DNA from 4 places in the Rhizobium sp. P28RR-XV genome. Region 1 is predicted to be linked to each of the others. Evidence: predicted binding sites of a transcription regulator. Region 1 holds the regulator's gene; each other region holds the start of a gene.

Region 1 (7,662 bases):
ATCAGATGGAGACGGACGACGGGGAGCTCTTCCATGTCAAGATCCCCGCCTTCTCGCTGGATACGCCGAACCTGCTGCGCACGCTGAACTAAAGCCCTTCCGCTTTTCTTCGAATCGCGAAAACACCCTATCTTCTTGTTTCGCTACGCATTCCGGACGGAAAACCGCTGCGCACTTTTCCTGGCAATGCTCCAGAGTGGCATCAAGCCGCTTCAATCTCGGACGCTTCGAAGCGGTAGGTGGTCGAGCAGAATTCGCAGGTCACGGCGATTTCGCCATTGTCCTGGCTCGCCTCGATCTCCTCGGCCGTGAAGCCCTTCAACACGCCCTTCAGCTTGTCGCGCGAGCACGAACAGCGATCGAAAACCGCCTTCGGCTCGTAGACGCGCACGCCGCGCTCGTGGAACAGGCGATAGAGAAGCCGCTCGGTGCCGACCTGCGGATCCGTCAACTCGTCGGCATCGATGGTTTCCACCAGGCTGCGTGCTTCCGCCCAGGCATCGTCCTCGACATGAGCGCGAAGGCCGGTATCGCCGTCGCCGCCATGCAGGTCCGGCTGGCGCATGCGCTCCGGAGCCTCCGGCAGGAACTGCGCAATCAGGCCGCCGGCCCGCCAACGATGACGCGGCTTACCGTCGCCATCGCGATCGAAGAGCTCGGCCGCACCGAGGCGCACCCGCGTCGGAATCTGTTCCGACTGGCGGAAATAAGTGCCGGCAATCTCCTCGAGCGAAGCGCCGTCAAGCGCGACGATGCCCTGATAGGGCTGGCTGAAGCGACCCTGATCGATGGTGAAGGCGAGCACGCCCTTGCCCAGCAGCTGCTCGGGCTCGGTACGCCCTTCGGCCACCGCCTTTGCCAATGCCTCCTCATCGAAGCGGGCATAGGCACGAACGTTTTCCGGCGTCGAGAAATCGGCGACCAGGAGGTCGACCGGCCCGTCGCTCTTCGTCTGCACGGTGAACTTGCCTTCGAACTTCAGCGAGGTGCCAAGCAGCACGGTCAGGACGATGGCCTCGGCCAGCAGCCGCGCAACCGGCATCGGATAGTCGTGCCGGGCGAGAATGGTGTCCAATAGCGGACCAAGCTGCACGGCGCGGCCGCGCACGTCAAGACCTTCCACCTGGAAGGGCACGACATGATCGTCACCGGCGAAATCAAACTGACCCAGCGAGGCGGCGTTTTCAGCCATTGCTTTACTCCTACTGCGCCCGCGCCCTTGAGACGCGGCTTCATATCCTCAGATTGCGCCCAGGCACCAAGCAAGAATCGACTTTTGCGCATGAAGGCGGTTTTCCGCCTCATCGAAGACAACGGATTGCGGACCATCGATCACCTCGTCCGTCACCTCCTCCCCGCGATGAGCGGGCAGGCAATGCATGAACAACGCGTCTTTGCCGGCCTGTGCCATCAAAGCCTTATTGACCTGATAGGGCTGGAAGACGTTGTGACCGCGGGCCCGGTGTTCCTGATTCATGGAAACCCAGGTATCGGTTACCACGCAATCGACACCGGCGACCGCACGGTCGGCATCATGCGAGAGCATGATTTCGGCGCCCTGGTTGCGGGCCCAGTTCAGATAGTGATCCTTCGGCTCGGAACCAAGGGGTACCGCCATATTCATGCGATAGCCGAAACGGGCGGCACCTTCGATCAGCGAATGCAGCACGTTGTTGCCGTCGCCCGTCCAGGCCAGCGTCTTGCCCTTGATCGGGCCGCGATGCTCTTCGAAGGTCATGATGTCGGCCATGATCTGGCACGGATGCGTGTCGTCGGTCAGCGCATTGATGACCGGTACAGTCGCATGTTCGGCGAGTTCCAGCAGGCGCGAGTGATCGGTCGTGCGGATCATGATCGCATCGACATAGCGCGACAGCACCTTCGCCGTGTCGCCGATCGTCTCGGCGCGGCCGAGCTGCATTTCGGTGCCGGAGAGGAACAGCGTCTCGCCACCTAGCTGGCGCATACCGACATCGAAGGAAACGCGGGTTCGGGTGGACGGCTTCTCGAAGATCATCGCCAGCATCTTGCCGTCCAGCGGCTTATCGGCCGTGCCAGCCTTCAATGCCTGCTTTCGCACGATCGCATCGTCGATGATATCGCGCAAATCGGCAGCCGGAACGGCAGAGAGGTCGAGAAAGTGTTTCGGAGAAGCCATGTCCTTACCTGTACTCCAGAAAAAACCCGCGTGGGGCACGCATAAGCCCTTAAATCGGCACCGATTTAAGGAAAGCTTATGCGATCCCTAAATGTTACTGCATCCTTTGCGCGTCGCCTCGACGCGCGGCGCAGTAATCGCCCCGGCTGCGGGCGTTGAACTCAAGCCGATTTCTTGACGCGGGCTGCGCGTGCGCGCTCGGCGGCGCGCTCAAGGCGAGCCAGACCTTCGCGTGCTTCGTCGGCGGTGACGACCAGCGGCGGCAGGAGACGGATGACGTTGTCGCCGGCCGGGACGCCAAGCAGGTGCTCGGCGCGGATCGCCTGCAGCAGCTCCGCCTGCGGAATGGCCGCCTTGACGCCGAGCATCAGGCCTTCGCCGCGAACATCCTCGATGATATCGGGAAAACGGTCCTTCAGCGAGGCGAGACCCTGGCGGAAGACCAGCGCGATATCGCGGACATGCTGCAGGAAACCTTCAGCGAGCACGATATCGAGCACGGCATTGCCGACCGCCATGGCAAGCGGATTGCCGCCATAGGTCGAGCCATGCGTACCCGCCTTCATGCCCGAGGCGGCTTCCGCCGTCGCAAGACAGGCACCGAGCGGGAAGCCGCCACCGATACCCTTGGCAACGGCCATGATGTCAGGCTTGATCCCGGCCCATTCATGGGCGAAGAGCTTGCCCGTGCGGCCGACGCCGCATTGCACTTCATCAAGAACCAGCAGCAGGCCGTGCTCGTCGCAGATCTCGCGCAGGCCGCGCAGGAATTCGTTGGTCGCGGGACGAATACCGCCCTCGCCCTGCACCGGCTCGATCAGGATCGCGGCCGTCGCATCGGTGATGGCGGCGCGAACGGCATCGAGATCGCCGAACGGCACCTGATCGAAACCCGGCGCCTTCGGGCCGAAGCCTTCGATGTATTTCTCCTGGCCGCCGGCGGCGATCGTCGCGATGGTACGCCCGTGGAAGGCGCCTTCGAAGGTGATGATGTGGAACTTTTCAGGATGCCCCTTGGCGAATTGATAGCGCCGCGCCGTCTTGATGGCGCATTCCAGCGCCTCTGCACCCGAATTGGTGAAGAAGACCTTGTCGGCGAAGGTAACGTCCGTCAGCCGCTTCGACAGCTTTTCCTGCCCGGGCACTTCATAGAGGTTGGACAGGTGCCAGACCTTGTCGGCCTGCGCCTTCAGCTCGGCGACCAGATGAGGATGGGCATGACCGAGCGAATTGACTGCCACGCCGGCTGCGAAATCGAGGTAGCGCTCGCCGTTTTCGGTAACCAGCCAGACGCCCTCGCCTCGCTCGAACCGCAGCGGAGCACGCAGATAGGTATCGTAAAGCGGCGCGGTCTCTGCCATGGCATATCTCCTCGATCACAACCCTAAGGACCAATCGCTTCCACTTGATGAAACGGGTCCGAAAAAATCAAAAGCCGCCTTGCGGCGGCCTGGCCACTATTGATGTTTTGCACCGCGATGTCAACAAAACTGGCGTTTAGCAGGTGCGAGAAAGCGCTGTCGGCCAAAAGGGATGCGTTCGGCACTGCCTATTGCAGAAATGCCACGCCGGGGCAGCAAGTTGGGGAAAACCTCGAAATCGATTCCTCAAGATTCCCGCGACTCTTGTCACGGAGTCAGCCTCACACTAGGTTAAAAATCAATTGCTAGACTGCATGCGGCGGAACTAGTCACCACAATTTTAGAGCGTTTCGCGCCTCGATCCCATGCGAGGCAATGGTGAGGGATTCTGCCATCGGAAACGCGACAGCGGAGACAGGGCATGAATTGGACAGACGAACGCGTCGAGAAGCTGAAAAAGCTATGGTCCGAAGGGTTGAGCGCCAGCCAGATTGCGGCGCAGCTTGGCGGCGTGAGCCGTAATGCCGTCATCGGCAAGGTGCATCGCCTGAACCTTCCTGGCCGAGCGAAGGCGGGCGGCACGGCGGCTGCGGCACGCACGCCGAAGCGCAGCAGCGCGGCACCGCGCGCGCCGAATTACGCGTCTCGTGTCGCAACCCGCACGGTTACCCGCCAGCAGGGCGCAACCATGCTCAAGGAAGAGGTCGAGATCGATGCCGTCAACGAGATCCGGTATCGTCCGGCTGCCAACGTCGTCGTTCCGATCTCCCGGCGTCTCGGCCTGACCGAGCTTACGGAACGCACCTGCAAGTGGCCCGTCGGCGACCCGCTGAAGGACGATTTCCACTTCTGCGGCAACGAGAGCCCGGATGCATCGCCCTATTGCGGCTACCACCAGCGCCTGGCCTACCAGCCGGTGCATGAGCGGCGCCGGCCGGCTCAACCGCGCGGCTGATATGTCCCCAAAGCTGAGATAAAAGAAACGGGCCATTGAGGCCCGTTTTCTATTTCCGCCGCTATGTCGATGCCTGACCGGGTATCGCCGCTCAGGCTTCCATGGAGTAGCCCGCGCCGCGAACGGTACGGATGACATCCTGCATATTGGAGAAGTTGAGCGCCTTGCGCAGGCGACCGACATGCACGTCGACGGTGCGTTCGTCGACATAGATATCATGCCCCCATACGCCGTCCAGCAGCTGCGAGCGCGAGAAGACGCGGCCCGGCGAGGACATCAGGAATTCCAGCAGGCGGAACTCCGTCGGCCCCAACCGCACTTCGCGGCTTTTGCGATGAACGCGATGGGTTTCGCGGTCCAGCTCGATATCCCCGCAACGCAGCACCGTGGAGAGAACCTCCGGACGGGCACGCCGCAGCATCGCCTTGACACGGGCCATCAGCTCCGGCGTCGAGAACGGCTTGACGACGTAATCGTCCGCGCCGGTGGAAAGCCCGCGCACGCGCTCGCTCTCCTCCCCTCGGGCCGTCAGCATGATGATCGGCAGGCGCTCCGTCTCCGGCCGCATACGCAGCCGGCGGCAGAGTTCGATGCCGGACACGCCGGGGAGCATCCAGTCGAGGATCAGGAGATCGGGAATGCGCTCCTGGAGACGCAGCTCGGCCTCATCGCCTCTGAGGATCGTGTCGACCTCGAAGCCTTCGGCCTCGAGATTGTAGCGCAGCAGAACGCTTAGCGCTTCCTCGTCTTCTACAACAGCAACTCTCGGAACCATGCGCCTTTGGTCTCCCTTTTCGCTTCCAGATTATTCCGTCACCGCGCCGACGGTATTGGCGGTATCATCCTTCGGGCGCTCGCCTTCTGGCTGGGCGCCGGTCGCCATGTAATAGATCGTCTCGGCGATGTTGGTGGCATGGTCGCCGATGCGCTCGATGTTCTTGGCGCAGAAGAGAAGATGCGTGCAGGTGGTGATGTTGCGCGGATCTTCCATCATGTAGGTCAGCATCTCGCGGAAGAGCGAGGTGTACATGGCGTCGATTTCCTCGTCGCGCTCGCGGATCGACACAGCCTTGTCGGGCGAACGGGTGGCATAAACGTCCAGAACTTCCTTCAGCTGGCTGAGCGCCAGTTCGGAGAGATGCTCGATGCCGCGGGCGAGACGGCGCGGAACGCCGCCCTGAACGGCGATGACACGCTTTGCGGTGTTCTTGCCGAGGTCGCCGACGCGCTCCAGATCGGAAGCGATGCGGATCGAGCCCATGATCTCGCGCAGGTCGGCAGCCATAGGCTGGCGACGGGCGATGGTGACGATGGCCTTGTCGCCGACTTCGCGCTCGGCATGATCGAGGATGACGTCGTCGGAGATGACCTTCTGCGCAAGAGCAGTGTCGCTTTGGACCAGTGCGCGGACGCTGTCGCTGACCATCTGCTCGGCCAGGCCGCCCATTTCCGCAATGCGGCGCGTCAGGAACTTCAGGTCTTCGTCGTAAGCAGAGAGAATGTGAGTGGAGACCATTTTTCTATCCTCAAGGTGAACTGTGTGAAAGGGTCCGAGCGCCTGATATCATCAACCAAAACGGCCCATGATGTAATCCTGCGTGCGGTAATCGTCGGGATTGGTGAACATTTTATCGGTATCGTTCTCCTCAACCAGATGGCCGAGATGGAACATTGCGGTGCGCTGCGAAACGCGGGCTGCCTGCTGCATGGAATGCGTCACGATGACGATCGTGAAGTTTTCCCGCAGCTCGTGAATGAGATCCTCGACCTTTGCCGTTGCGATCGGATCGAGCGCCGAGCACGGCTCGTCCATGAGGATGACTTCCGGACTGACGGCAACGGCGCGTGCGATGCACAGGCGCTGCTGCTGACCGCCCGAAAGGCTCGTGCCGGCATCGTGGAGCCTGTCCTTGACCTCGCCCCACAGGCCCGCCTTCTGCAGGCTGGTCTCGACGATATGGTCGAGATCGGCCTTGGAACGGTGCAGGCCATGGATGCGCGGCCCGTAGGCGACGTTTTCATAGATCGACTTGGGAAACGGGTTGGGCTTCTGGAAGACCATGCCGACGCGCGCGCGCAATTCCACGACATCGATGCTGTTGTCGTAGACATCCTGATCGTCGAGCGTGATCTTGCCCGTCACCCGGCACGTCTCGATCGTGTCGTTCATGCGATTGAGGCAGCGCAGGAAGGTGGACTTGCCGCAGCCGGAAGGGCCGATGAGCGCCGTCACCGTATTGGCGCGGATCTTCAGGTTGACGTCGAAGAGCGCGCGCTTGTCCCCATAGAAGACCGAAACGTCCTGGCCGATCATCTTATAAGGGATCGTAGTCATCTTCTTGGCCAAGGCTCTTTCGCTTGCGGCTTCGCTCATCATGTTCATTCCCCGGCCCTCCCTACCAGCGCCGCTCGAAGCGGCGACGCAGCAGGATGGCGCCGATGTTCATCGCGACGAGGAAGAAGAGCAGGACGATAATGGCGCCGGACGTTCTTTCGACGAAGGCGCGCTCGGCCTCGCTCGCCCACATGTAGATCTGCACCGGCAGCGCCGTCGAAGGATCGAGAGGCGATGTCGGATAATTGGCGACGAAGGCGACCATGCCGATCAAGAGCAGCGGCGCCGTCTCCCCGAGCGCATGGGCAAGCCCGAGGATAGTGCCCGTCAGGATGCCTGGCATGGCGAGCGGCAGGACATGATGGAAGACCACCTGCATGCGCGATGCGCCGAGGCCAAGCGCGGCGCTGCGGATCGACGGCGGCACGGCGCGTAGCGCCGAACGCGTGGCGATAATGATCATCGGCAGCGTCATCAGGCTCAGCACCAGCCCGCCGACGAGCGAGGCCGAGCGCGGCAGCCCCATCATGTTGATGAAGACCGAGAGGCCCAGCAAGCCGTAGACGATGGAAGGCACGGCGGCGAGATTGTTGATATTGACTTCGATCAGATCCGTCAGCCGGTTCTTCGGCGCGAATTCCTCCAGATAGATCGAGGCGGCGACGCCGACCGGCAGAGCGAGCACGAGTACGGTCAGCATCAGATAGAGCGAGCCGATCAGCGCAACGCCGAGACCGGCGGCTTCCGGGCGGCTGGAATTGCCCGACACGAAGAGACCGGTATTGAACGCCTTGTACAGGGCTCCGCTTTCGCTGAGCTGCTTCATCCAGGCGACCTGCCGGTCGGACACCTT
Region 2 (7,662 bases), on a different contig from region 1:
CCCTGCTGTGCCGCCTTGACCTCCAACGGTTCATCATCGGGAAAGCAGCCATTTCGATTGGCTTGCGTCGCCCCGTGGCAAATCCAGCTCAGACGTGTCTTCATGAGAGGCTCCCAACTCCATCCCCCTGCCGCGCTCTTGTCGCGATTTCACATCGCGGTGGCGCTTGATTGACAATTATCTTTGCAAATAGATATAAACTTGCGCTTGCGGGTGTGGAAGCCGGTGGAATCCCGGCGCGGTCGCGCCACTGTAATCGAAGGCGGAAGAATTCCGCCCCGAGAGCCAGACCCTTCCCGCAAGAACCCTTCCGCAAATGGAACGCGCTTTTCTTAACGAGGGAAATACAATGTCCGACACCACTTTCACTCCATCCGCAGTTCCGCAGCCGATTCCGCTCGGCCAAATCCTGCCCTGGGCCGTTTTCGCCGGCCTGGTTATGCTGCTCGCGATCTATTTCATCGGCGCAGAAGAAGGTGCGACCTCGCTCATCTCCGGCATGTATGTGCACGAATTCGTGCATGACGCCCGCCATCTGCTCGGCTTCCCCTGCCACTAAAGCGCGCCGCGATCTTTCAGATCGCTTCTCGTGCTTCAGGTCGTTGATTTTGCGCATGTCGTTGTCGCAAACCGCTACACGCTTTTGCGCGCCATGCTTCAAGGGAGCACATACATGGTTGGACGTCTTTTGCTTCGCGGCATGATCGTCGGGGCCTTTGCCGGTATTCTCATTTTTGCCTTTGCCCACACCTTTGGCGAACCGCTGGTCGATTGGGCCATCGGCTTTGAGGAAAAGGCCGCGCAGGCAGCCGGCGAAGTCCCGGAGCCGGAAATCGTCAGCCGCGCCACGCAGGCGGGGCCCGGTCTTCTCACTGGCGCTGTGATCTTTTCGACGGCGATCGGCGGATTGTTCGCGCTGGTCTTTTCCTTCGTCTACGGTCGTATCAGCACTCTCGGCGCGCGCGGCACGGCAGCCCTGCTCGCGATCGCCGCTTTCGTGACGATCTCGCTGGTGCCCTACATCAAATACCCGGCAAACCCACCAGCGGTCGGCAATCCCGACACGATCGGCGCGAGAACCGAACTGTTCTTCATCATGATCGTCGCATCCGTCGTCGCCATGATCGTCGCGGTTGGTTTCGGTCGCCGGCTGGCGGCACGATATGGTTCCTGGAACGGCGCGATCATTGCCGGCATCGGCTATGTCGTCTTCATCGCGCTGATCCAATATCTGCTTCCCCCCATCAACGAAGTGCCCGAGCAATTCTCGGCCGTCGTGCTTTGGCGCTTCCGTATCACCTCGCTCGGCATGCATGCCATCCTCTGGATGACACTCGGGCTTGCCTTCGGAGCCTGGGCGGAACGCCAACTGCCGCAACCACGTCACGGCAATGCGACCCTGCGCCGGGCCTAGCATGCTAAATGGCTCGCATCCCGCGCATGGCAACATGCGCGGGAGACGCCAGGATTCAAACGGCGTCTTGCTCGCAATCTTCTGCCTCATGGTTTCGTGTTGGCCGTTTGCAGTCGCCGCGCACGGCGGCGCCTCCTCCGACAGCCAGGCCGGCATCTCGATACCAAGCCTCACGCATGGCGAAATGGCTGTGATCGCACCCTATTACGGGCGGATCATCTCGCTTGCCGAAAGCGCATCCGACACCGACGAAACCTTCAGGCGCCTGCTGAATTTCGCGCAGATCCAGCGGACCTATTGCCTCTGGGGCATGGTGCCCGGCAGCGTTGGCGACGAGGAAAGTCCATTCAACGAGTGTTCGCACGCCTATCTAGCGGCAGTGAAGGCGGTGCTGCTCCAGATGCGGACGATGAAGGACGAAAAGGCAGCGGCCGGCGACATCGTCTCGGACGTCGACTCGGCGTTGGTGCGCAATAATCTCTCGCTTATCCTGTGCAAATTCAGCGGCGAAGGCTTCAATACGGCCGACCTCATCCGCCCGAAACCCGCCGATATCCTCCTGCACGCTAGGAGCCTCACGACCATTCTGGCCGCCGGCCTTGTCGTTATCGCAGGATTATGGGTAGCGGCGCGCGCTTTGCGGGCAGCGCCGCGTCCTTAGGGCAATTCCAGGAAAGTGCGCGGCGATTTCCGTCCGGAATTGCGGGGAAACGAAGAGATGGAACAGTTCAGGGATTTCGTGAAAAGCTGAGCCCCTCACGAGAAAACACCGCCGCGAAACGCGGCGGTGTTTGTCTTTTCACCAATAGCCTGGCCGGCCGCGCCAACCGCCATCATCGCGCCAATGGCGATGATGGCCACGCCAGCCCCACGGCGGCGGCGGTGGCGGTCTGTAGTAACCCCAACGCCGCGGCGGCGGACCCCAGCGATTCGGGCGGCATTCGCCCCAACGCGTCAGATGCCAGCCACGACCGCAGGCATAATCAATTTTCACGACCGGCACGGAAGCCGCTGTCCCAACTGCTGGGATAGGCATTGCCTCTGCCGAAGATACAACCAGGCTGCCGAACAAGGCAGCGATAGCAATCACGGACGATCTCATTTTGATGGCCCTCTATCCAAGTCCCTTACATCAGGGATTTAGCCCCCAAACGTATGAACGGCGGCTGAACCGAAAATGGCCTTTTGGGGGCAAAATCAAGACGGCAGCTCGGAACCATACGTCCTCAAAGAGCGCCCCCCGCCCCGCCAATACGGCTGGCATCCGACTTCTCGCGCGTCACGAGAGTTTCATGAACGAGGCTTACACCGGCAATATCAATGACCATAAAGGAGTTTGGGATGGTCGACCTCGCTTCAAACACTTCCGAGGGTGGCAACGCCAATCACCCAATTCATGGTGCCGGGAGCTCGGCAAAGTGGTTTCTGCCGCTTTTCGGCGTGGTCGTGCTCGGCGGCCTTGCCTATGTCGGCTATGCCCTCGGCAGCGACCTTGCCGACGCGGCCGCCGTTCCGTGGATCCTGCTCGGTCTGGCGCTTTTGATCGCGCTCGGCTTCGAATTCGTCAACGGCTTCCACGATACGGCCAATGCCGTTGCCACCGTCATCTACACCCGTTCGCTGCCGGCTGAATTCGCCGTCATCTGGTCCGGTTTCTTCAACTTCCTCGGCGTTCTGACCTCCTCGGGCGCGGTCGCCTTCGGCATTCTGGCGCTGCTGCCGGTCGAACTGATCCTCCAGGTGGGTTCGGGCTCCGGTCTCGCCATGGTTTTCGCGCTTCTGACAGCGGCCATTATCTGGAATCTCGGCACCTGGTATCTGGGCTTGCCGGCATCGAGCTCGCACACTCTCGTCGGCTCCATCATCGGCGTCGGTCTCGCCAACCAGTTCCTGGCACCCGCCGGCTCCGCCACCAGCGGCGTCGACTGGTCGCAGGCAAGCAGCGTCGGCATGTCGCTACTGCTGTCGCCGATCATCGGGTTTGCCATGGCCGCGATCCTGCTTCTGGTCGCCAAGGTGCTGATCCGCAACAAGGAACTCTATGAAGCACCGAAGGGTAATGCCCCGCCGCCGGCCTGGATTCGTGGCCTGCTGATCTTCACCTGCACCGGCGTCAGCTTCGCCCATGGTTCCAACGACGGCCAGAAGGGCATGGGTCTTATCATGCTCATTCTCATCGGCCTCGTGCCGACGGCTTTCGCGTTGAACCGCACACCCGATATCAACTATCTCGAAGCTTATAAGACTGCCTCGACGCAGGTCGAGACCGTGCTCGGCAAGTATATGAAGCCAGGCGTTGCGACGCCGGCCGACCCGAAGGCTGTGGTCAGCGACGCCGTCAAGAGCAAGACCTGGACGGACGCGACGACGCCAGCGCTCCAGGCCTATATCCACGCCACCAGCGCCGAAATCGCCGCTTACCCCAGCGTCGAGAAGCTGCCGAACGGCCTCGTCGGCAACGTTCGTAACGACATCTACCTGATCGGTGAATCGCTGAAGCTGATCGACAAGCAGAAACTGCTGCCGATGAGCGCCGACGACCTCAAGGCCGTAACCAGCTATCATGCCGCCGTCGATCACGCGACGAAGTTCATTCCCCTCTGGGTGAAGGTCGCCGTCGCGCTCGCGCTCGGCCTCGGCACCATGGTTGGCTGGAAGCGCATCGTCGTCACCGTCGGCGAAAAGATCGGCAAGACGCACCTGACCTATGGCCAGGGTGCTGCCGCTGAAGTCGTGGCCATGCTGACGATCGGTGCGGCCGACCATTTCGGCCTGCCGGTTTCGACCACGCACGTCCTGTCCTCCGGCGTCGCCGGCACCATGGCGGCGAACGGTTCCGGCTTGCAATGGTCGACCGTGCGCAACATGCTGATGGCCTGGATCCTGACGCTGCCGGCCTCGATCGCGTTGGCTTTCATGCTGTTCATCGTGCTGCGCCAGGTCTTCTGACCTGCCATATCGGCTCAAGCGCCGATATCGCGATCGGACCATATTCGAAAGCAATGGCGCCCCTCATGGGGCGCCATTGTTGTTGCAGCAAGCGGCTGCGAGGAGCCTTACCGCACGCTTTCCCTCTTGTTGCCGTTGGCACCGAGACCGGAAAGTTTCGCCAGTTCCGAACGGCGGTGTGCATAGTTCTGCGCGACCATCGGATAATTGGGTGCCAATCCCCATTTCTGGCGATATTCTTCCGGCGTCATCCCATAATGCACGCGCAAGTGACGCTTCAGCGTTTTGAATCGCTTGCCGTCTTCAAGGCAGACGATGTAATCGCTCGTCACCGATTTCTTCAAATCCACCGCCGGCACCAGATTGGCGCGGTCGACGGCCGTGCCTGTATCCAAGGCTTGCAGCGCTTCGTGGATATCCTTGATCAGCCTGGGAAGGCTGTGAAGTGGCACAGCGTTGTGACTGACATAGGCCGAAACGATCTTTACACAGCCGTCAAACAGGGGACGCGGCAGTGGTTGGGCAGGGACTTTTCTCTCGCTAAAAGAATCCATGATCTTTTCCCGGATTTCATTTGGTTCCTCGCGCGCCGCCCCGCTCGAATTGCATCATGCGCGACGCCCGCTGCCGGACATCCCGCCATTTCAAATTGCGCCGTCTTTCAGGCGCTCGATCCCGGTTCTGTTGCCGGGACAGAATGCGTTCGCACAGCGTGCGTCCGCGATCATCGCAATCGATAGTCTTTCATTCCATATCCTGTCTCCGCCGCAGCCCGCGGCGGATCATCGACCGAGCCTGCGAAATACAGCGCCAGCTTGTTGCAAAGGGTGACGAGCGGCATGCCGAGCATGAATGCCGTATGCGTGTGATCTCCGCCGCAATGATGCAGCGTCTGACCGACAAGGCTTCCGATGGCCGTATCACATGCCTGCTGCGTCGGACGGCCATCGGACAGATGAAGGGCGATCTCCTCGATCGACCGATTTTCATTCGCGGTCGCGGTGACGATGTTGGCGGCGTCGCGCCCGAGTTCGCAAAGAACATAGAGCCCGGTTTCCGCGTCTATCGTCACACGGCCCAAAGGCGCCGCGGCGCGATCGCAAATGAGGATATGGGGAGCAGCCCCGCCGGAAAACGAGAAGGACAACGCCTCCGCGCCATCTGAAAAGGCCGTATGCAGCCGGCTCACCAAAGCGCGAAGCAAGGTCTTCGTCTTAAGTTCGCGCGTCGCCCGGGCGGCGGAAACCTGATAATCAGAGGTAAAGGCCGGTTGCTTCATCACAGCGACACCTGTGAAGGCGAGCTCGCGATCATACCTGGCAGGATAATGGCGGCAATGTTCATCCCATCCCCCGCAAAACGGCCTTCCCCTTGCGGCGGCGAAGCTGTGCTAACGAAACGGGTTGCGACAGGAAGAAGCCTTGCGAGTGCGTTGCGCCAGCCTCTCGTGCAGCGTCGAGCTGAGAGCTTGTTTCGATGCCTTCGACGACGACGAAAGGCGCAAAGCAGGCGGCAAAGCCGACAAGATGGGAAAGACTGTCGCTTCCGTCGCGGCCGCACCTGTTATCCCGTGTGAAGGCAGCGTCGATCTTGACGATATCGGCGACCACCTGCAACAGCGATGCCGGCGTGGCAAAGCCGGATCCGAAATCGTCTATCGCGATGCGGCAGCCAAGAGCGCGGATCATCTTCATGCGCTCTATGGAGGTGCCGATGACAGGATAGCCTTCCGTGATCTCGACGACGAGCCGTGGAGCGAGCTCCGGCTGACGGCTTATGCGGCCGAAGACATCGGAAAACCGATCCGAACGGGATAGGCTGGCAGCATTCAGATTGAACCCCAGCACCAGCCTCTCATCCTCCGCCAAAGCAGAGAGCACCATGTCAAGAATACGCAGATCAAGATCGAACCAGCGATCCTGCCGCTCGAGGAACGAGACAAATGTGCCGGCCGCGTGCACGGTGCCATCCGAATCGGTTACGCGCGCGAGACTTTCCGCATAGAAGACCTCGCCGACATTCGCGACGTCATGAACCCATTGCGCGGCAAAACCCAGGCCGCCTTCGGCGATCGCCTTCAAAATGAGGGCTCTGTGTCCCTCCTCTCCTCGGCTCGTACTACCGTTCATCAGATCTCCCTTCGCAGGGGAGCCGATTGCAGCCGGCGCTTCGGAAACGGGAACGACGGCTGACAGCGGCGCGCATGACCCCAAAGCATCGGATTTCTGGTGTCTAAAATCCGTCTCTTCCATCCTCCAGACACCCACAAACCCCATATCACCGAGGTTCCCCTTTACGAAGCTGGAAACGTTGCACCGAAGATCATAGTCAACCCGGCGCCGTACGACGACAAGCTATTATTTAATTAATTCTAATATATTAATTAGCGAGCTGTGGCAAAGTCAACTGCTGCAGCACCCTCTTATATGAAACTAAGCTAAAATATTAGTAAACTTCAGCAACTATTCACTGCGCGGCGCCTGGAACCACCATCCATTGTGCTGCGCGGATCTCACAGCTAAATCCAGGGGCGGCAAATCCGGATGCCATAGTCTTTCCCATTCCAGACTCATGACACCATTATAATTGTCCGCAACAAGCACCGCTCGCAGCGCAGCCATGGGAAACTCACCCTCGCCCGGCAGAACATAGCTATACGGCAGCTTCGGCCCCGGCGTGGAGATGCTGTCCTTCACATGAAGATGCTGGGTATTGTCGCGAACCTGCTTCCAGGTCTCGACGGGATCCTGCCCACCTTTGCGCCAGGTGTGATGTGTGTCCCAAAGGAGCACGCAATCGGGCGCCATTTCGAGGAACCGGGGAATAGCATCAGGCAAAGCGAGGAAATCATGCGTCTCGATGATCATGTCAGCACGAAACCCTTCGCGCCTGGCGGTCTCGCGCCACCATTGCAGCGTCGACAGCGCTTCCGCCATTTCGCTCTCGTCACCGGTTTCGCCGCCATCGAAAACCCGCAGCGACCTGACGCCGGCAGCTTCCGCCCAGGGAAGATAGCGCAAAAACTCTTCCTTCGCCTGCGATGTCGCACTGACAAGACGCAGCGAGGTATTGAAGGCGCACACGCTTACGGGGGATGCCTTCAGTGCCTTGGCCAGGCCAGCCGGAGAACCGAACCTGTCGGTGAAATAGGCAGAAAGGTCGATCGTGCCGCCAAGAGCACGGATTTCGATGGCATCCAGGCCGTGGCGTGCCGCCAGACCGAGGGTTTCATCCAATTCGAATTCCGCGCATCCCAGCGTGGAAAACGCCGGCACGATCCGCGGCGCATCGTTATTAGT
Region 3 (7,662 bases), on a different contig from region 1:
GAAGATGAACGAGATCCGGCGTCTCTCGCAGTACCAATCCACCAGCTGCGTCGCGCTCAATCGCTTCGGCCAGCACATCTAGGCTGCCACCTTCATAGTCGTCAAGCAGGTAGCCGGTACTCCAGATCGTCGCAATGACTATGAGAAGGACAACCGCAATCATGCCCGCCTGCAGTGTCACCAGTCTGCTGACGAGCAGCCATTTCAGCGAAGGCTGTCGCATCACACCGTCTCGCGGAGGAGATAGCCGACGCCACGGATGCCGTCGATGGTGATGCCGGCTTGTGCATCGGCGAGCTTGCGACGAACGCGTGAGATATGGGTATCGAGTGCATTTGACTCGATTTCGTCGTTCATGCCGAAGACGGCTTCCATCAAGGTTTCGCGCAGCACCATCCGGCCCATGCGCCGCATCAGCGCTTCAAGCACCAGCAATTCCCGACGCGGCATGCGCAGATGGGCGCCTTGTACGTTTGCCTCACGATGGACGAAGTCGAAAGACATGCGCCCGAGACTGACGATATCGGGCTGCAGATGAACCGGCCGACGCAAGATCGCCCGTAATCGGGCCAGAAGCTCATCGAAGGCAAAGGGCTTGCCGAGATAGTCGTCCGCGCCGCTGTCCAGTCCGGCGACCCGGTCGGCCAGGTCACCCTTCGCGGTCAGCACCAATACAGGCACGACATTGCCCCTGACGCGCAGCAACTTGACCAGCGAGAGGCCATCCCCATCAGGCAGCCGACGGTCCAGCACAACGACATCGTAAATATCGTCGTGAAGGGCGGCCTCCGCCTCCGACAGGCTCGCCACGTCGTCCACAATCATGCCATTGCGAACCAATCCGTTGCGCAGAACAAGAGCCATTGGGCGCTCGTCTTCGACCAAAAGCACACGCATTCAGTAAACTCCATCCCCGCCCGCATCGATAGGGCATTCAAATGGTAGCATCGCTGCATTGAGATAACCTTGCAAAGATCGCCTCATTGCCCCCGATTCCAGCGAGGAACAGCGCGTGCGGCTTTTTGAAGGCCCTCAACATGACAGGTTCTCTCAATCTGGGTGTGTAAGATCTCGCTTGCTCATCTCGAAAGGACGAACCAATGCTCGTTACTCCTAGCCGCCTAACGGCCGATCGTCGTTCCCCGCTTGAGGACGGTCGTCATGTACATCACTGATGCCGCCTCGTTCCTTCTTGCGTGGCTTCGCAACCCACGCGCCATTTCGGCGGTAACCCCGTCAGGCCCGCGCGTCTCGGCTTTAATGACGCAAGGCATTGGGGCAACCACCGGCCCGGTCATGGAACTGGGGCCTGGCACCGGCTCCTTCACTTATTCGCTCCTAGAGCGCGGCGTGCGCGAGGACGATCTCACGCTGGTCGAGCTTAACACCGATTTCGCCGAACTTTTGCAAAGGCGCTTCCCCAAGGCGCGCGTGCTCCGTTTGGACGCAACGCGGATCGGCGAGGCGGACGTGTTCAAAGGCACCTCATTCGGTGTGGTCGTCAGCGGATTGGGTTTTCGTACCATGCGGTCCCGCGAAATCCGCGCGATCCTGGGTGGGGCCTTCAAACATCTCAGGCCCGGCGGCGCATTTCATCAGATCACCTACGGCCCGCGCTGTCCTGTGCCGGATCAGATTCTGGGTCACTTGGAGCTCAGAGAAGCGCGGATCGGCGGAACGATCTGGAACTTGCCGCCAGCTTCCGTCTACCGGATCTCCAGGGCGGCGGATTGCAAAGTCCCGAAATATGCCGAGTTAGCGCGATCGCAGCCCGCATGACGGCTCAGGAACTGGTGGCGCAAGCTCCCGGCACCGTCACACTATTCACGAGCTTTGGGCTGGCTGGCATTTTCTGCCTCGCCATCATGGAGAAATTTGTCCCACTTTTTCCATCCTATATCCTTCTCATGCTTCTCGGGTTGATGATGCCGGATCTTCTTGCGCTTGCCTTATCCATTGCTGCAGTAACGGCAGGTTCCGTCACTGGCGGACTTGGCTGGTATGGCATTGGTTGGGTATTCGGGCCGCGAAGGGTGCGGCGGGTTGTCGCTCGCTATGGCGGATACCTGTTGCTAAAGCTATCCTTCTACGATCGGCTGGCCGGTACTTACCGCCGCAACCATTTCTGGGTAACGCTGTCTGGTCAGGTCATTCCCGCGGTCAGGATCTATCTGGCCCTGCCGGCCGGCGCTTTGCGGCTTGACCCCCGAACCTTCCTGGCGGCGACATCGCTTGGTTGCTTGATGTGGAATGGGTCTTTCCTGTGCCTCGGCTATGCCCTGCGCCGCAGCGGAAGAGACGTAACACAGATCGGCTTGTGGGCCGCAATGGCGATCATTGCGGCCGAGGGCGTAGTCTTGTTCGTCGTGGGCATCAGGAACAAGACCGTCAAAGGCTGAACGCGGACGGCGCTGCCGTCCTCATCGGCTGATATTCCTTAGCGCCGGATGATTTTAGGTCGAATGACCTAAAATCTGAATCCGTGTTGAAATCATATAGATGGAGCATGATGTCGTCCGGAAACCGTTTACACTTTTCGACATTACCCTCCAGGCGTTAGGCCGTGGTCAAGATTATATGCGCCTGAATCTTGGCGGCAACTTCGCCATTGCCATGTCTGTCTGTTATCACGGATGCGGCGTAATCGGTTGCAGCCTCCAGGCTTCCCGCTTCTCTGGCTTCGATTTCGTTGCGAAGAAGCGTTCCCTGACAATAGGCTACGGCCGGTAGGCGCGGCGAGGATGCGCGGCTCTGTTCGGCTCTCGTTTCGATCGTCACATCGGCGAAACCTGCATTCTCGAGATCGCTGCGAATCCGGTCCATATCGTGATAGCCATGCGGGGTACGTGCCAGAAAGCGCGGCGGATCGTTCGGGAAAATCCGGGCCAGCGCGTTCGTCACGTCATCCGCAAAGATATTCTCCTCGATGCGATCCCAGACGTTGAACAGGAAATGTCCCCCAGGCTTCAGAACGCGCTTTGCTTCACGATAGGCCGCGATGCGATCTGGAAAGAACATCGCGCCGAATTGGCAAAAGACGAGATCGAAGGCCGCATTTTCAAACGGCAGCGTCATGGCGTCTGCTTGCCGCCAAATGATGCGGCTGTCTGGCGGTTGCTGCGAAGCCGCATAGTCGAGCATCGGCTGGTTGAGGTCGGTAACGACGTAGCTTGTATCAGGGGACAGCTTGGGCGCCAATGCGCGGGTGACGACCCCGGTTCCCGCGGCAATTTCGAGGACCGCGTCCGGTGCCAGTGACGCTGCCCGTCGCGCAAGATCCGCGGCGAACGGCTCGAAAATCAGCGGCACGATATAACGGTCGTAGTTTTCCGGAATCGAGCCGGCGAATACCTTGTCCGTCTCCAACATTGCCATGATCCCCTGCGCGCCTCACAGGCCGTTACATTAGCATATCGCGCCGGGGGCGTCATTCAGCGTCGCACAGGCGCAAGCCGCGTAGAGCCGATCCGTTCAGCCGGCATCACCGCGCGCAAGCACATCCAGAAGCTGGCTGGTATTGTCGATCGAGAATTGTATGCGCTCGCCCGGCCATACAGACTCGGAATAGGAGATCGGCGTACCCTTGAGATCGACGTCCACTTTTCTCGATACGGCCACCGGCTGGGACATGGACTGGCAGAGCTGCTTGGCCTCCTCGCTTGTCGGCAGACGAACGACGATATCGGTGCGCAGGCGGATATAGTCGGGGATGCCATATTCGGCCAGAATGACGGTTACGCTACGCCCGCTGCGCCGCGCCTCGTCGAAGCCCGGAAAGCGGCGCACCGGATAGTAGGCGTGCGAATAGTTGATCGGCTCCTCGTCGGCAAACCCACGCCGGACGATATGATAGACGGGCTCGCCATGGGGAAGCCGCAAAGCCTCCGCGATCATCTCGGAAGCCGGAACCACCTCTTCATGAATGGCCTGCCCAAGCGGCTCCCTGCCCTGATCGAGCAGGTTCTGGGAAAAGCGCGTGCGTTCCGACAGGCGGTAGTCGAGGCGGCTATCCCTGACAAAGGTTCCGCGCCCCTGCTCGACCAGCACGAGCCCTCGGCTTTCGAGCCGGGAAATGGCGCGTCGTATGCTGTGGCGGCCGACACCGAAACGTTCCATCAGGTCGGATTCGGTCGGAAGCTGCGCCTTGGATGACAGGCGGCCTGTCAGAATATCCTCGGCAATGTCGCTCTCGACCTGTTGCCATTGCCCGTGCAGCAATTTCTTCTCCATGCCTGCTTTCCGAATTCAACCCATGTCATTCGAATGACATATATCGCTACAGCATTAATTTTCAATCTCTGCCCGATGATCGAAATCCACCAAACAACAGCCAAAGCCAATTTCTCCATTGGGCTTTGACCTTTAGTCACACCTCCCTTCACATGAGTGTCATTCGCCATGCTACATAAATATCCGAATGTTTTACTAACCAGTCGGATATCGAGGATAAGATGGTAGGGCTTAATCGTCGTCAATTTATCGCGGGCACGACCGCACTCCTCGGCACATGGATCGCTATGGGGCCGCTGATGGCGACGATCCTATTGTCGATCGTCCCCGTTCTCTTGATGTTCCTGCTGGCACAGCGTTTCATCGTGGACGCACTGGCACCAGGCATTGACGGCAGATAGGCGGAGCATGCCCCGAATAATCGTTATCGGATCGGTAAACCACGATCGCATATGGCAGTTGGATGCTCCGCTGGTTCCAGGCGGACGGATGCAATTTTCGTCCCAAACAACCCGTCTCGGCGGTGGCGCCTTCTATACCGGGCGGCAGTTACTTGAGTTGGGAGCCGATGTCGCCATCGTCTCGCGGCTGATGCAGGACACACAAGGGCAAGCGGCGCTCGAATCGCTGGCAGCAGCCGGCTTCGACACCAGCTACATAGCGATGGTCCCGGGAGAAACCGCGCCACTGGAAATTTTCCTCGAGCCGAATGGAGAGCGGACGATCATCGCGCCGGCCGGACGATCCCAGCCGCTCACGGTCACTGGGAAACTGTCAGGCGCCGGCGTCTATATCAATGCTATTGCTCTCGACAAAAACCTTGTCGAACAGATCGACGCCCAGCCCCTCGTTATCTCGCAATTCCCCCTCCGGCCCGCGACATCCCGCCCTTCCGATTATGTCATTTCCTCGCGTGACGACGTTGCGGATGATCTGACGCTTGCCTGGCAGCGCGCCGGGCAGATCGCCGGTCCGCGCCTGAAGATGCTCGTGCTCACCGACGGCACGCGCCCGATCACGCTGTTTGACGGCTTAAAGGCCGTTGAGGTCGAACCGGCAGCGAAGGTCGACACGGCAAACACGATCGGCGCCGGCGACCGCTTTGCAGGGTCTTTTCTCTTTGCCTTGGTGGAAGGGCAGGCGCCAGCGGCGGCCGCCTATGAAGCAAGCCGCATCACGGCGGAATGGCTACGCCGGCGCGGCGACTGAGGATTTCGCGGCGCCTCAGAAATCGCTCCTTATGCCTGAAAACGTCGTGGACAATTCATTCGAATGATTATAGTTCTCATTCGAATATTTGAAGACTCGCCACAACGAATCCCAAGGCCGAGGACAAGACGATGACTGAGGAGAAGACCGGCAATCCAGTCAGCGCATCCTATACCCACGCACAGGCGCTGGAAATTCTCGCCGCCGGCCGGTCGGCGCAGCTCAAAGCGTCCGGCGTTGCGATGATCGGTGTCTTTCATCATCCGGACGATGTAAAGGCATTGATCGATTAGGAATTGCACCTGCAAGCCATCAAGATCGAGGACGAGCAAGACGATGTGGCTGAGTAATTTTGAAATTGTATTGCAGGACCGCGTGATTGAGCGCGGCGCCATCAGGATCGAAGACGGGCTGATCGCCGATATCAGCGAACGGCGTGTCGACGGGGCAGAGGTAGATGGTCATGGACGGCTTCTGCTGCCCGGCTTCGTCGACATGCATGGCGATATGATCGAAAAATGCGTGGAGCCGCGCGTCAATGTCCGCATGCCGCTCGAACTTGGCGTCTACGACCTCGACAAGAAGCTTGCCGCCAACGGCGTGACGACAGCCTATGCGGCGGTTGCCTTCACACCCGCTACCTATGGCCATGTGCGCTCCGCGGAAAATACCCGCGCGATGGTCGAAACGCTCGCATCCATGCGCGAGGAGTTGCTGATCGACCACCGGGTCCATGGCCGCTTCGAGGTGACCTTCCTGCCTGCGTTGAAAGAAGCGAAGACCCTGATTGATGCCGGTGCGCTCCATCTGATTTCGCTCATGGACCATACACCGGGCCAGGGGCAATACCGCGATATCGAGCTGCACATCGCCAACACGGCGAAGGCCAAGAAGATCAGCGAGTCACAGGCGGCCGAGCTCGTGAAGCAGCGCATGGCTGCGCGCAGCGAACATGGCGACAGCATGGACATCATCAACGGACTGGCGGAATTGGCACGCGAGAACGGCGTCGCGCTGGCCTCCCATGACGATGACACAATCGAGAAGGTCGCGCTCCTGCATAGTCTCGGCGCGGCGATCAGCGAGTTTCCGATCAATATCGCGACGGCGACCGAAGCAAGGCGGCTGGGATTGGCGACGGCCATGGGCGCACCGAATGCGCTGCGCGGCCTTTCCTATTCCGGCAATCTTTCCGCACGCGAAGCCTATGAAGCCGACGTGCTCGATATTCTGGCGAGCGACTATCATCCATCGGCCATTCTGCCGGCCGTGATCGCTCTTGCGGAAATCGGCAAAGGCGGTCTGCCGGCCTCGGCCGCATTGGCAAGCGCCAACCCGGCAAAGGCACTCGGCCTCAACGATCGTGGCCGCATCGCTGAGGGGCTGCGCGCCGATCTGGTGATTGCCGAACGTGGCCGCGTGCCGCGGCTTCGCAGCACGATCCGCGGCGGCAGGATGGTTTGGTCCGACGGTTCCATCAAGAGCTTCTAAGCTCAAGGCAAGACCGGCTCGCACTCCCCGCCGGCATGCGACGCCGGCCCTCAGCGGAAGGGATTTCCCTCCCGCCAATCTATCCGTGTCACATCGCTTTCTGTGGATGCGGCGATCCCTCATAGGCGCCCCAGATCGACTGATCGAAGTTGATCGTGGCACCGGTCATCAGGCCGGATTCCTCTGACGACAGGAAAGCGACGGCGCGCGCGACCTCCGCCGGGTCGACGAGCCGGCCGAATGGCAGAGCTGCAGCCGCCTTTGCCAGCCAATCCTCCGCGGCACCATGATATTCGCGTTGAATGCGATCCTCGCCGTCGCTCGACATCCAGCCGATATTCAGCGCGTTGACCCTGATCCGGTTTCTGAGCAACGCGAAGGCGGTATTTCGGGTCAGCGTGTCGAGCGCGCCCTTGGAGGAGCAATAGGCGCTGATGAAGGGCTGGCCGGCCATCGACGACATCGAGGAGATGTTGACGATGGTGCCTTCGATGCCATTGGCGATCATATTCTTGATCGCGTCCTGCATCAGGAAGAAGGGTGCACGCACGTTGATGGCAAACATCCGGTCGAACAGATCCGGATCGGTATCGAGAATGGTGCCGCGGTCGGTGATGGCAGCGACATTGACGAGCGCATCGATGCGGCCGAATTTTTCGACCGCCGTCGCGATGACTTTGCGGCAGTCCTCGACCTCGCCGAGATCTGCCGTAACGAAATCAACCGGCATCT
Region 4 (7,662 bases), on a different contig from region 1:
GTCCCCGCGACACCGGCGGCAAGAAGCCCTACTCCAAAAGCGCGGCGGGAAATGGCCATCAGCGTCTTATATCCTCTTTGAGCGAAGCCTGTATGAGGCGCAGCTCGGTATCAAGCGTATCGAGCCTGTCTTCGAGCAGGCTGTCGGAATAGTGCACGAAAGCGTCTTCCAGCTTGGTCAGGACGAGACCCACCTCCTGCAGGCGCGCGGCGTCCGGCTGGCGTTTCGCCTCGATCACGGCAAATCCTTCCGCCACCTCCGCCGCCCGCGGCAGATAATAGCTGAGGAACCGCCGGACCGTGCCGGCACTTTCCGGATTGGCCTCCACCTTGGCGAAGACGTCGGCGGCAATGTCAGCCAGATGCCGCACCCGTTCTGCCGTTTCCTTGCTGGCGATCTGACCTGCCGATGCCTCCAGCCTTTGTGCGGCCGGTGTCGCCGCACTCAACAGGTCACGGGCAAAGTCCAGGCGTCCCCTGCCGATTGCCTTCGCATCCAGCCCTTCAAACAGGCGCGTGGGCGCGAGCACGAAGATCAGGCCGACGAACACCAAGAGACCGATCAGCGCCGCGATCCATATCGGCATGCCGGCAAAAAAGCTAAGCAAAGGAACGACGATCGCGGCGGCAAGCCCCGCCACGATCCAATTCCAGTCATTGCCGAACCAATTGCGCATTATCGTCCTAAAGCAATTCCAGCAAACGTGCGAAGCGGTTTTGCGTCCGGAATTGCGAGAAAACAAAGGGATAGAGCATTTCTGTGGCTTCATTTAAAACAGAAATGCTCTAGTTATAACCGCGCACTGCCCGGAACGCGCTGACCAGATCGCCGCGACCGTCGAACACGCGTGCCGAGGTCTCCTTTGCGATAGCATCGAGCTGCCGCTTGTCCGCATCGCCGAAGGTGATACCGAACACCGGCACATGCGGGTTCACCGATGCCCAGCGGCTCATGAAATCACCGTTGGCATCATCGGATCTCCCATCGGTCATGATGACGACCGCCGGCAGATAGGATGACAGATCCCGCGTCGCACTTATCCAGTCAAGCGCCCTGCTTGCGCAGGCATACATATCCGTGCCGCCGTCTGCGTGCTGGCGCGAAACCTTGTCGACAAGCATTTTCTGCTGAGCCGGATCTCCCGTGCCCTCGAAAGTCGTGCGCACATCGGCGTCGAACGGAATGACCATGATACGATCGGCCGGCGTCCATTGCGCCAGCACTTTGCCTGTTTCGCCGGGATTGAACAGGAATCGCATGGCCGCCTGGAGCTGCTCCTCGCCCTTGCCCCCCATCGAGCCCGAGAAATCGAGACAGAGAGCGGTCAGCGACGGCTTGCGCAGAGCGACCTGATAGAGATCGAGTGCCTGGCGGATGACGGCAGGTTCCGGCATGCGGATCGCCGTCACGAGCCGGGTCGGATCGAAATTCCATGACGGATCCGGCTTTGCGGCAACGTCGGCGAGAGGAATGCGGCGGCCGGTATCGGCGATGCGCTTCTGCACCGAAGCGGAGCGCAGATAATCGACAAGCTGATTGAAGAAGGTCTCGACCTCCTGCCCTCGTCCGTGATCGACGAAGCCGATCGGCGAATCGGCAACGACCACGCCATCGGCGGGATAGATGGCATAAAGCGGTTCCTTGCCCATGCCTGCGAGCTTGTCGTTGGTTTCCTTCAGCACCGCCTCGTAATTCCACATGGCGTCGTAGAGCACGCCCTTTGCGGCCGAGTCGGTGTAGAGATCGGCAAGCCAGCCAGACGAACCCGAAGAGCGCTCGACACCGGCAAGCAGCGAGCGGACCGCACCCTGAACCTCCGGCTTGTCGAGATCGCCCGGCTCGATCACGGGCTTGTTGCCGAGCGCGCTCGAAAGCATGCCGAGATAGGCGCTGGCGCCGGAATTGGATTGCGTCGCCGATGTCATGAGAAATTTCAGCGAGCCGTTCTTCACCGCCGCCAGAATGTCCTTCATATAAACCGGCTTGCCGACCCAGCCGAGCACCTCGGCCTTGGATTTGCGTAGGCCGAGAATGACGGGCATCTGCGCGACCGATGTCAGCGACTTCACCCGGCGCTTGGCATCGAACATGTCGACCCAGACGCTCGAGGCCGGCCAGACTGCGTCCTGCTCGACACCCTTCTCGCTCTGCAGGGCCAAGCCGATATCCAGCGTGCCCTCGTAGGCGAAGGTGCAAGTCGCCTTCTTCTCCTTGCAGAATTCCTCGACAACAGGCTGAAGAACCGTATTTTCCGAGCCGGAAACGATCGAGAACTTCGGCCCCTGGCCGCCGACATCGCAGCCGCTCAGCGCAAGAGCTGACGCGAGCGTCAAGCCGGTAACAAATGTGCGGATTGTCATGCGAATTACCGCGCCTCGATCATTGCTTTCTTGAGCTCTATGGTCATTTTCTGCATCCGCTGCTCGGCCTCTGCCCGCTTGGCGCGGCCATCCTCCTGCACCTTCAGGACACCACTGATCGTGTCGATCAGGTCGCGGTTGGCAGCCGCAAGCGTGTCGATATCGACGATACCGCGCTGCGATTGCTGTTCTATGGCGATCGCCTGATCCTTCATCATTTTCGATGCCTGACGGATCATGTCGTTGGTGGCGTCGGTAACAGTCTTTTGCAGGTCGAGCGCGGATTTCTGCTGCGTCAAGCCGAGCAGAATCACCATCTTCTGCTTCCAGGCCGGCACCGTCAGCGCGGAAGTCGCCTGCAGGTTTTCGATCAGGGTTTCATCGCCCGACTGGACGATACGGATCTGCGGCAATTGCTGGATACCGAGCTGACGGGCCTGCTGCAGGTAGAAAACCCGCTTTTCCAGCCGATCGAGGGCCTGAAGGCTATCCTGGTAGATCTGCGCTTCCAGCATGCCGCCGCCAGGATTAGCGGAAGCCGCATCGGCGACGTTCTTCAGGCGGGGAAGTTCGGTGGACCGAAAACGCTCGGCAAAATCCTTGCCGGCCTGCACATAGGCATCGAGCTGCACGATGGATTGCTTCGTCTCCTCATGCAGATCGTCCAGCAGGGCGATATCCCGGCGCAGGATATCCTTGTGCCGATCGAGCTCGAGCCCGATGCGGTCGATCTGGCCGGCGACATCCTCGAATTGTTCCTTGAAGCGCTCGAGCCTCGCCCTGAACGAGGAAAACATCCGCGAGAGGAAACCCTCGTCCTTCAGGGAAGCGGGGTCCAGCTTCTTTGATTTGACGATGATATCGGTCAGCAGCTTGCCGACCTCGCCAAGATCGCGATTGCGAACTTCGCGCAGGATACGATCGGAATAATCGGAAACGGCCTGCTGGGCGCGATCGCCATAGACGGAAATGCCGGCGCGATCGGTCAGATCGATGCCGTCGCCGATGCGGGCGATTTCCGCCGGATCGGCGGCGACAGCCGGCAGGCTGTTGGTGGAACCGGCGGAGATGTCGGTATTGCTCATAGGTCGTGCTTTCTCGTCCATAAACACGGAGCCGACCGCAAAAATTTTCAATCGCCCCAAAAGGCGATCATTCCCCCGCGCGCCCCACTACAATTCCAGATCGGCGCGAGCGAAAGACGGACTCACCCACACGTGCCAATCGTTTCACACCATAGTGAAGCTTAGATCACAGTTTTATGACGATGATTTTATGTTTCGGCCGACCCAACGCCGCGCGCCGGACTACTGGCACGCCTTGGTATCGAGAACCTCGAGCTTGGTAAGCTTGCCGGTCAATACGAAGTCACCGTAATCCATGGTGAGATCACGCGTTATGCCGTTCTCGTAGAGCTTGAAGGACATGCGGTAGACGGGCGTGGCGTCGCCTGTGGACTTCTCGTTGAAATAAGCCACGGTCACCGGCCAGAAGGACGTCTTGGCGAAGGCGCCGGCCTTGTCGGCATCGGGATCATCCGTGGCCGGAGGCTGTTCCTTCCCCACGACCGTGGTGGCGATGAGCGGCTTGTCGCCGTCATCGGAGCCGTCGAAGACCTGCGCCTCGAAGAAATTCCTGCCGAGCTTGGCGTTATGGATGATGTCGAGCATATGCTCCGTCGGGAAGCGGCTCTGGATGAGTTCGACCTGCTTGTTATGCGGCTGCGTCAGATCGACCTTGATACCCTTTTGATCGTCGCTTGCGGCACCCCGTACGTCCTTGTCGAGCTGGTTATCGGTAAAGGACTTGGTCTCGAAGCGGAACAGGCGCTTGCCGAGATCCTCGAATGTCGTCGTCTGCTGGTCGCTGACGCGGGTGGAATCGCCCGTGTCGATCCTTGTCACGAAGCGGAAATTGGTGGTGAACCCGGCGCAATCGGAGCCTTCGAACTCATAGACCATGCGGCCGACCATGCCGGAAATGCCGGAACGATCGGAAGCATCCTTCAGCTCGAGATCATAGACGGCGCGATGCGCGATCAGCCCGCTCGGACCGGCTGCATGAGCTGCCGAAGTCGCCAGTGACAGAATGCCCAGCCCCGAAACGACGGTGGCAGCAAGACTCGAGCGGAACATTCATTATCTCCTGTTGGACTCGCATGCGATGTTATAAGAACGCTTTCGGCTAAAACGAGACTGCCGATCCCAAGTGACGGAATTTAGTCTTGATGCCGGATTTTTGAAGTTTTTACAACAAAACGGGAGATGAAAATGTCCGACGCCATCGAGGGTCGCCTGAAGGAACTCGGCATCGTTCTGCCGCAAGCCGCGGCACCGGCCGCCAACTATGTTCCCTATGTCATCAGCGGCAATCTTCTCTATCTGTCGGGGCAGCTGCCGATGGAAAACGGCAAGATCGGCGTGACGGGCCATCTCGGCAAGGACGTCGATGTCGCCGGCGGCCAGCGCGCGGCAGAACTCTGCGCCATCAATATTCTCGCCCAGGCGAAGGCCGCGCTCGGAGGCGAGCTCGGCCGGATCAAGCGGCTGATCAAGCTGAACGGCTTCGTCGCTTCGACCCCGGATTTCGTCGAACAACATCTTGTGATCAACGGCGCTTCCAATCTTCTGGCAAATGTATTGGGCGAAGCCGGCAAGCATGCCCGCGCCGCTGTCGGCATGGCAGCCCTGCCGCTCAATGCCGCCGTTGAAATCGATGCCATTCTGGAAATCGCATAATGAGCAAGCTTGCCTGGCTGACCGAGCATCCCGTCGCTCACCGTGGCTATCATGACATGAACAAGGAAATATGGGAGAACACGCTCTCGGCCTTCAGCCGCGCCATCGAGGCAGGTTTCGCGATAGAATGCGATCTGCATTACGCCTCGGACGGCGTTCCGGTCGTCTTCCATGACGATGACCTGCAGCGCGTCTGCAACCTGCCCGGCGAAGTGCGGGAGCGCACCTCGGCCGAGCTCGGCCTGCTCTCGATCGGCGGCACCAAGGACAAGATCCCGACGCTGAAGCAGCTTCTGCGGCTCTGCGACGGCAAGGTGCCGCTGGTGCTGGAACTCAAGGGACGCGAAGACGATGACGAAGGCTTTGCGGAATCCGTTCTCGAGGTGCTGGAAGGCTATAAGGGCCATGTCGCGCTGATGAGCTTCGACCATTGGCTGCTCAAGGACCTTAAAGGCCTGGAAGCACCCTACCCCGTCGGGCTTACGGCCGAAGGAAACAAGCCCGAGACGTTTTTTCAGCATGACGAAGCCATGCATCTTGGGCTAGACTTCATTTCGTACTTTTACGGCCACCTGCCGAACCCTTTCGTCACGGCGCAGCGCCAGCGCGGTATTCCGGTCATCACCTGGACCGTGCGCGATGAGGCGGCCCGCAAACATACATTTGCCAATGCAGACCAAATGACCTTCGAAGGTTTTGACCCGCGCCTGGCCTCGTAAATCGGGATCGGTTGAAGGAGAGGCTTTGCGCAAACCCAAATTACCGCTGCGCCTGCGACGTATCCTCCCGGATGGAGGCGCAGCGGTGAGAGCCCTCCCTTCCTTCTCAGCGCAAGAACTTGATGACAGACGAATTATCCATTCGAGTTGAACGATCCTTCAAGAACATCGCCCCGGAGAGCTGGTCCAAGCTAGCCGGAGCGTCCAGAACCGGCAGCCTGCTGCCATACAATCCCTTCGTCTCGCACGCCTTCCTGTCGTCGCTCGAGGAGTCCGGCTCCGCGACCGACAAGACGGGCTGGCTCGGCAATCATCTGTTGCTCGAAACCGACGGCGGCGAATTGCTCGGTGCCGTCGCGGGCTATCTCAAGAGCCACAGCCAGGGTGAATATGTCTTCGATCATGGCTGGGCCGATGCTTTCGAGCGCGCCGGCGGCCGCTATTATCCGAAGCTGCAATGCTCGATTCCCTTCACGCCCGCCACCGGGCCGCGGCTGCTTGTCGCCGAGGGGCAGGATCGGAGCGTGCTGCAGCCGGCGCTCGCCGAGAGCCTCAAGGAAGTCACCCGGCAACTCGGCGTATCCTCGGCGCACATCACCTTTCTGCCGGAAGAAGAGGCGTCCGTCTTCGAGGGCGACGGCTATCTGCATCGCACCGACCAGCAGTTTCATTTCATCAATGAAGGCTATGCGGATCACGATGCTTTCCTGGAAACGCTGGCGTCGCGCAAACGCAAGGCGCTGAAGAAGGAGCGGCGCACGGCAGTCGAGCACGGCATTACCATCGACTGGCTGACCGGCAGCGATCTCACCGAAAACATCTGGGACCAGTTCTTCGCCTTCTACATGGATACGGGCAGCCGCAAATGGGGTCGTCCCTATCTCACCCGAAAATTCTATTCACTGATCGGCGAGCGCATGCCCGACGACATCCTGCTCGTCATGGCCAAGCGGGAGGGCCGCTACATCGCCGGCGCCATCAACTTCATCGGCGGCGAGACGTTGTTTGGCCGGCATTGGGGCTGCATCGAAGATCATCCCTTTCTGCATTTCGAAGTCTGCTATCATCAGGCGATCGATTTTGCGCTTGAGAAGGGGCTGAAGCGGGTGGAAGCCGGCGCGCAGGGCGAGCATAAGCTGGCGCGCGGCTATCTTCCGGTCATCACGCATTCCGCGCACTATATCGGTCATCATGGCCTGCGGCGCGCCGTTGCCGACTACCTGGAGCACGAACGGGAACAAGTGGAGGAAATGAGCGAAATCCTTACCGAACATAGCCCCTTCCGCAAAGGGGAACGGCAGGATATCTAAAGCGTTCCGCGTTCCTGGAATCGCGAAAACACTCTATCTTTTTTGTTTTTACGCAATTCCGGACGGAAGCCGCTCTAGAATTTTCCTGGAATTGCTCCAGCCGTTCAGGACAACAATAAACGGAAGACGAGGAGACCCTGGATGACCAGTCCCGCTTATGACGACAACAATATCTTCGCGAAGATCCTGAAGGGCGATATCCCGTCCTATCGCGTCTATGAAGACGAGCACACGGTTGCCTTCATGGATGTGATGCCGCAGTCGCCCGGCCATACGCTGGTTATGCCGAAGTCACCTTCCCGCAACATTCTCGATGCCGATCCGGCCGCGTTGCAGCACGCAATCACCGTGGTACAGAAGATCGCCATCGCGGTTCAGGAGGCTTTCGATGCCGACGGCGTCTATATCGCCCAGTTCAACGAACCGGCCGCCGGCCAGACGGTGTTCCATTTGCATTTCCACATCATCCCGCGCCTCGAAGGCGTCGCGCTGAAGCCGCATTCGGGCAAGATGGAAGATGGCGCGGTGCTGGCTG

The links. Region 1 encodes PhoB, which activates phosphate uptake and scavenging genes when phosphate is short. Its sites were predicted from a motif close to TGTCATNNANCTGTCAT; they were not measured.
Positions count from the first base shown of each region.
Region 2: the regulator PhoB is predicted to act here: its motif matches at 2,692-2,708, upstream of HGP12_RS31045 (inorganic phosphate transporter).
Region 3: the regulator PhoB is predicted to act here: its motif matches at 4,253-4,269, upstream of phnF (phosphonate metabolism transcriptional regulator PhnF).
Region 4: the regulator PhoB is predicted to act here: its motif matches at 3,611-3,627, upstream of HGP12_RS02935 (toxic anion resistance protein).

Region 1 is NZ_JABAIG010000011.1:4,738-12,399, forward strand. It holds gene apaG (Co2+/Mg2+ efflux protein ApaG) at 1-92, shown strand, start outside; gene HGP12_RS22905 (Hsp33 family molecular chaperone) at 203-1,192, opposite strand; gene argF (ornithine carbamoyltransferase) at 1,241-2,158, opposite strand; gene HGP12_RS22915 (aspartate aminotransferase family protein) at 2,320-3,519, opposite strand; gene HGP12_RS22920 (GcrA family cell cycle regulator) at 3,941-4,474, shown strand; gene phoB (phosphate regulon transcriptional regulator PhoB) at 4,566-5,249, opposite strand; gene phoU (phosphate signaling complex protein PhoU) at 5,280-5,990, opposite strand; gene pstB (phosphate ABC transporter ATP-binding protein PstB) at 6,042-6,857, opposite strand; gene pstA (phosphate ABC transporter permease PstA) at 6,871-7,662, opposite strand, start outside.
Region 2 is NZ_JABAIG010000022.1:8,880-16,541, reverse strand. It holds gene HGP12_RS31065 (histidine phosphatase family protein) at 1-104, opposite strand, end outside; cobalamin riboswitch at 218-291, shown strand; gene HGP12_RS31060 (CbtB-domain containing protein) at 350-559, shown strand; gene HGP12_RS31055 (CbtA family protein) at 674-1,414, shown strand; gene HGP12_RS31050 (hypothetical protein) at 1,449-2,075, shown strand; gene HGP12_RS34960 (GCG_CRPN prefix-to-repeats domain-containing protein) at 2,214-2,516, opposite strand; gene HGP12_RS31045 (inorganic phosphate transporter) at 2,756-4,363, shown strand; gene HGP12_RS31040 (MucR family transcriptional regulator) at 4,471-4,917, opposite strand; gene HGP12_RS31035 (RNA polymerase subunit sigma-54) at 5,088-5,642, opposite strand; gene HGP12_RS31030 (EAL domain-containing protein) at 5,704-6,492, opposite strand; gene HGP12_RS31025 (sugar phosphate isomerase/epimerase) at 6,826-7,662, opposite strand, start outside.
Region 3 is NZ_JABAIG010000003.1:37,927-45,588, forward strand. It holds gene HGP12_RS07065 (sensor histidine kinase) at 1-223, opposite strand, end outside; gene HGP12_RS07070 (response regulator transcription factor) at 223-897, opposite strand; gene HGP12_RS07075 (class I SAM-dependent methyltransferase) at 1,162-1,779, shown strand; gene HGP12_RS07080 (DedA family protein) at 1,776-2,399, shown strand; gene HGP12_RS07085 (class I SAM-dependent methyltransferase) at 2,557-3,369, opposite strand; gene phnF (phosphonate metabolism transcriptional regulator PhnF) at 3,472-4,230, opposite strand; gene HGP12_RS07095 (hypothetical protein) at 4,452-4,631, shown strand; gene HGP12_RS07100 (PfkB family carbohydrate kinase) at 4,639-5,439, shown strand; gene HGP12_RS33935 (hypothetical protein) at 5,571-5,732, shown strand; gene HGP12_RS07110 (alpha-D-ribose 1-methylphosphonate 5-triphosphate diphosphatase) at 5,728-6,930, shown strand; gene HGP12_RS07115 (SDR family oxidoreductase) at 7,019-7,662, opposite strand, start outside.
Region 4 is NZ_JABAIG010000001.1:606,914-614,575, forward strand. It holds gene HGP12_RS02920 (substrate-binding domain-containing protein) at 1-59, opposite strand, end outside; gene HGP12_RS02925 (5-bromo-4-chloroindolyl phosphate hydrolysis family protein) at 59-676, opposite strand; gene HGP12_RS02930 (VWA domain-containing protein) at 786-2,360, opposite strand; gene HGP12_RS02935 (toxic anion resistance protein) at 2,366-3,445, opposite strand; gene HGP12_RS02940 (cell envelope integrity EipB family protein) at 3,668-4,495, opposite strand; gene HGP12_RS02945 (RidA family protein) at 4,631-5,098, shown strand; gene HGP12_RS02950 (glycerophosphodiester phosphodiesterase) at 5,098-5,817, shown strand; gene HGP12_RS02955 (GNAT family N-acetyltransferase) at 5,940-7,127, shown strand; gene HGP12_RS02960 (HIT family protein) at 7,269-7,662, shown strand, end outside.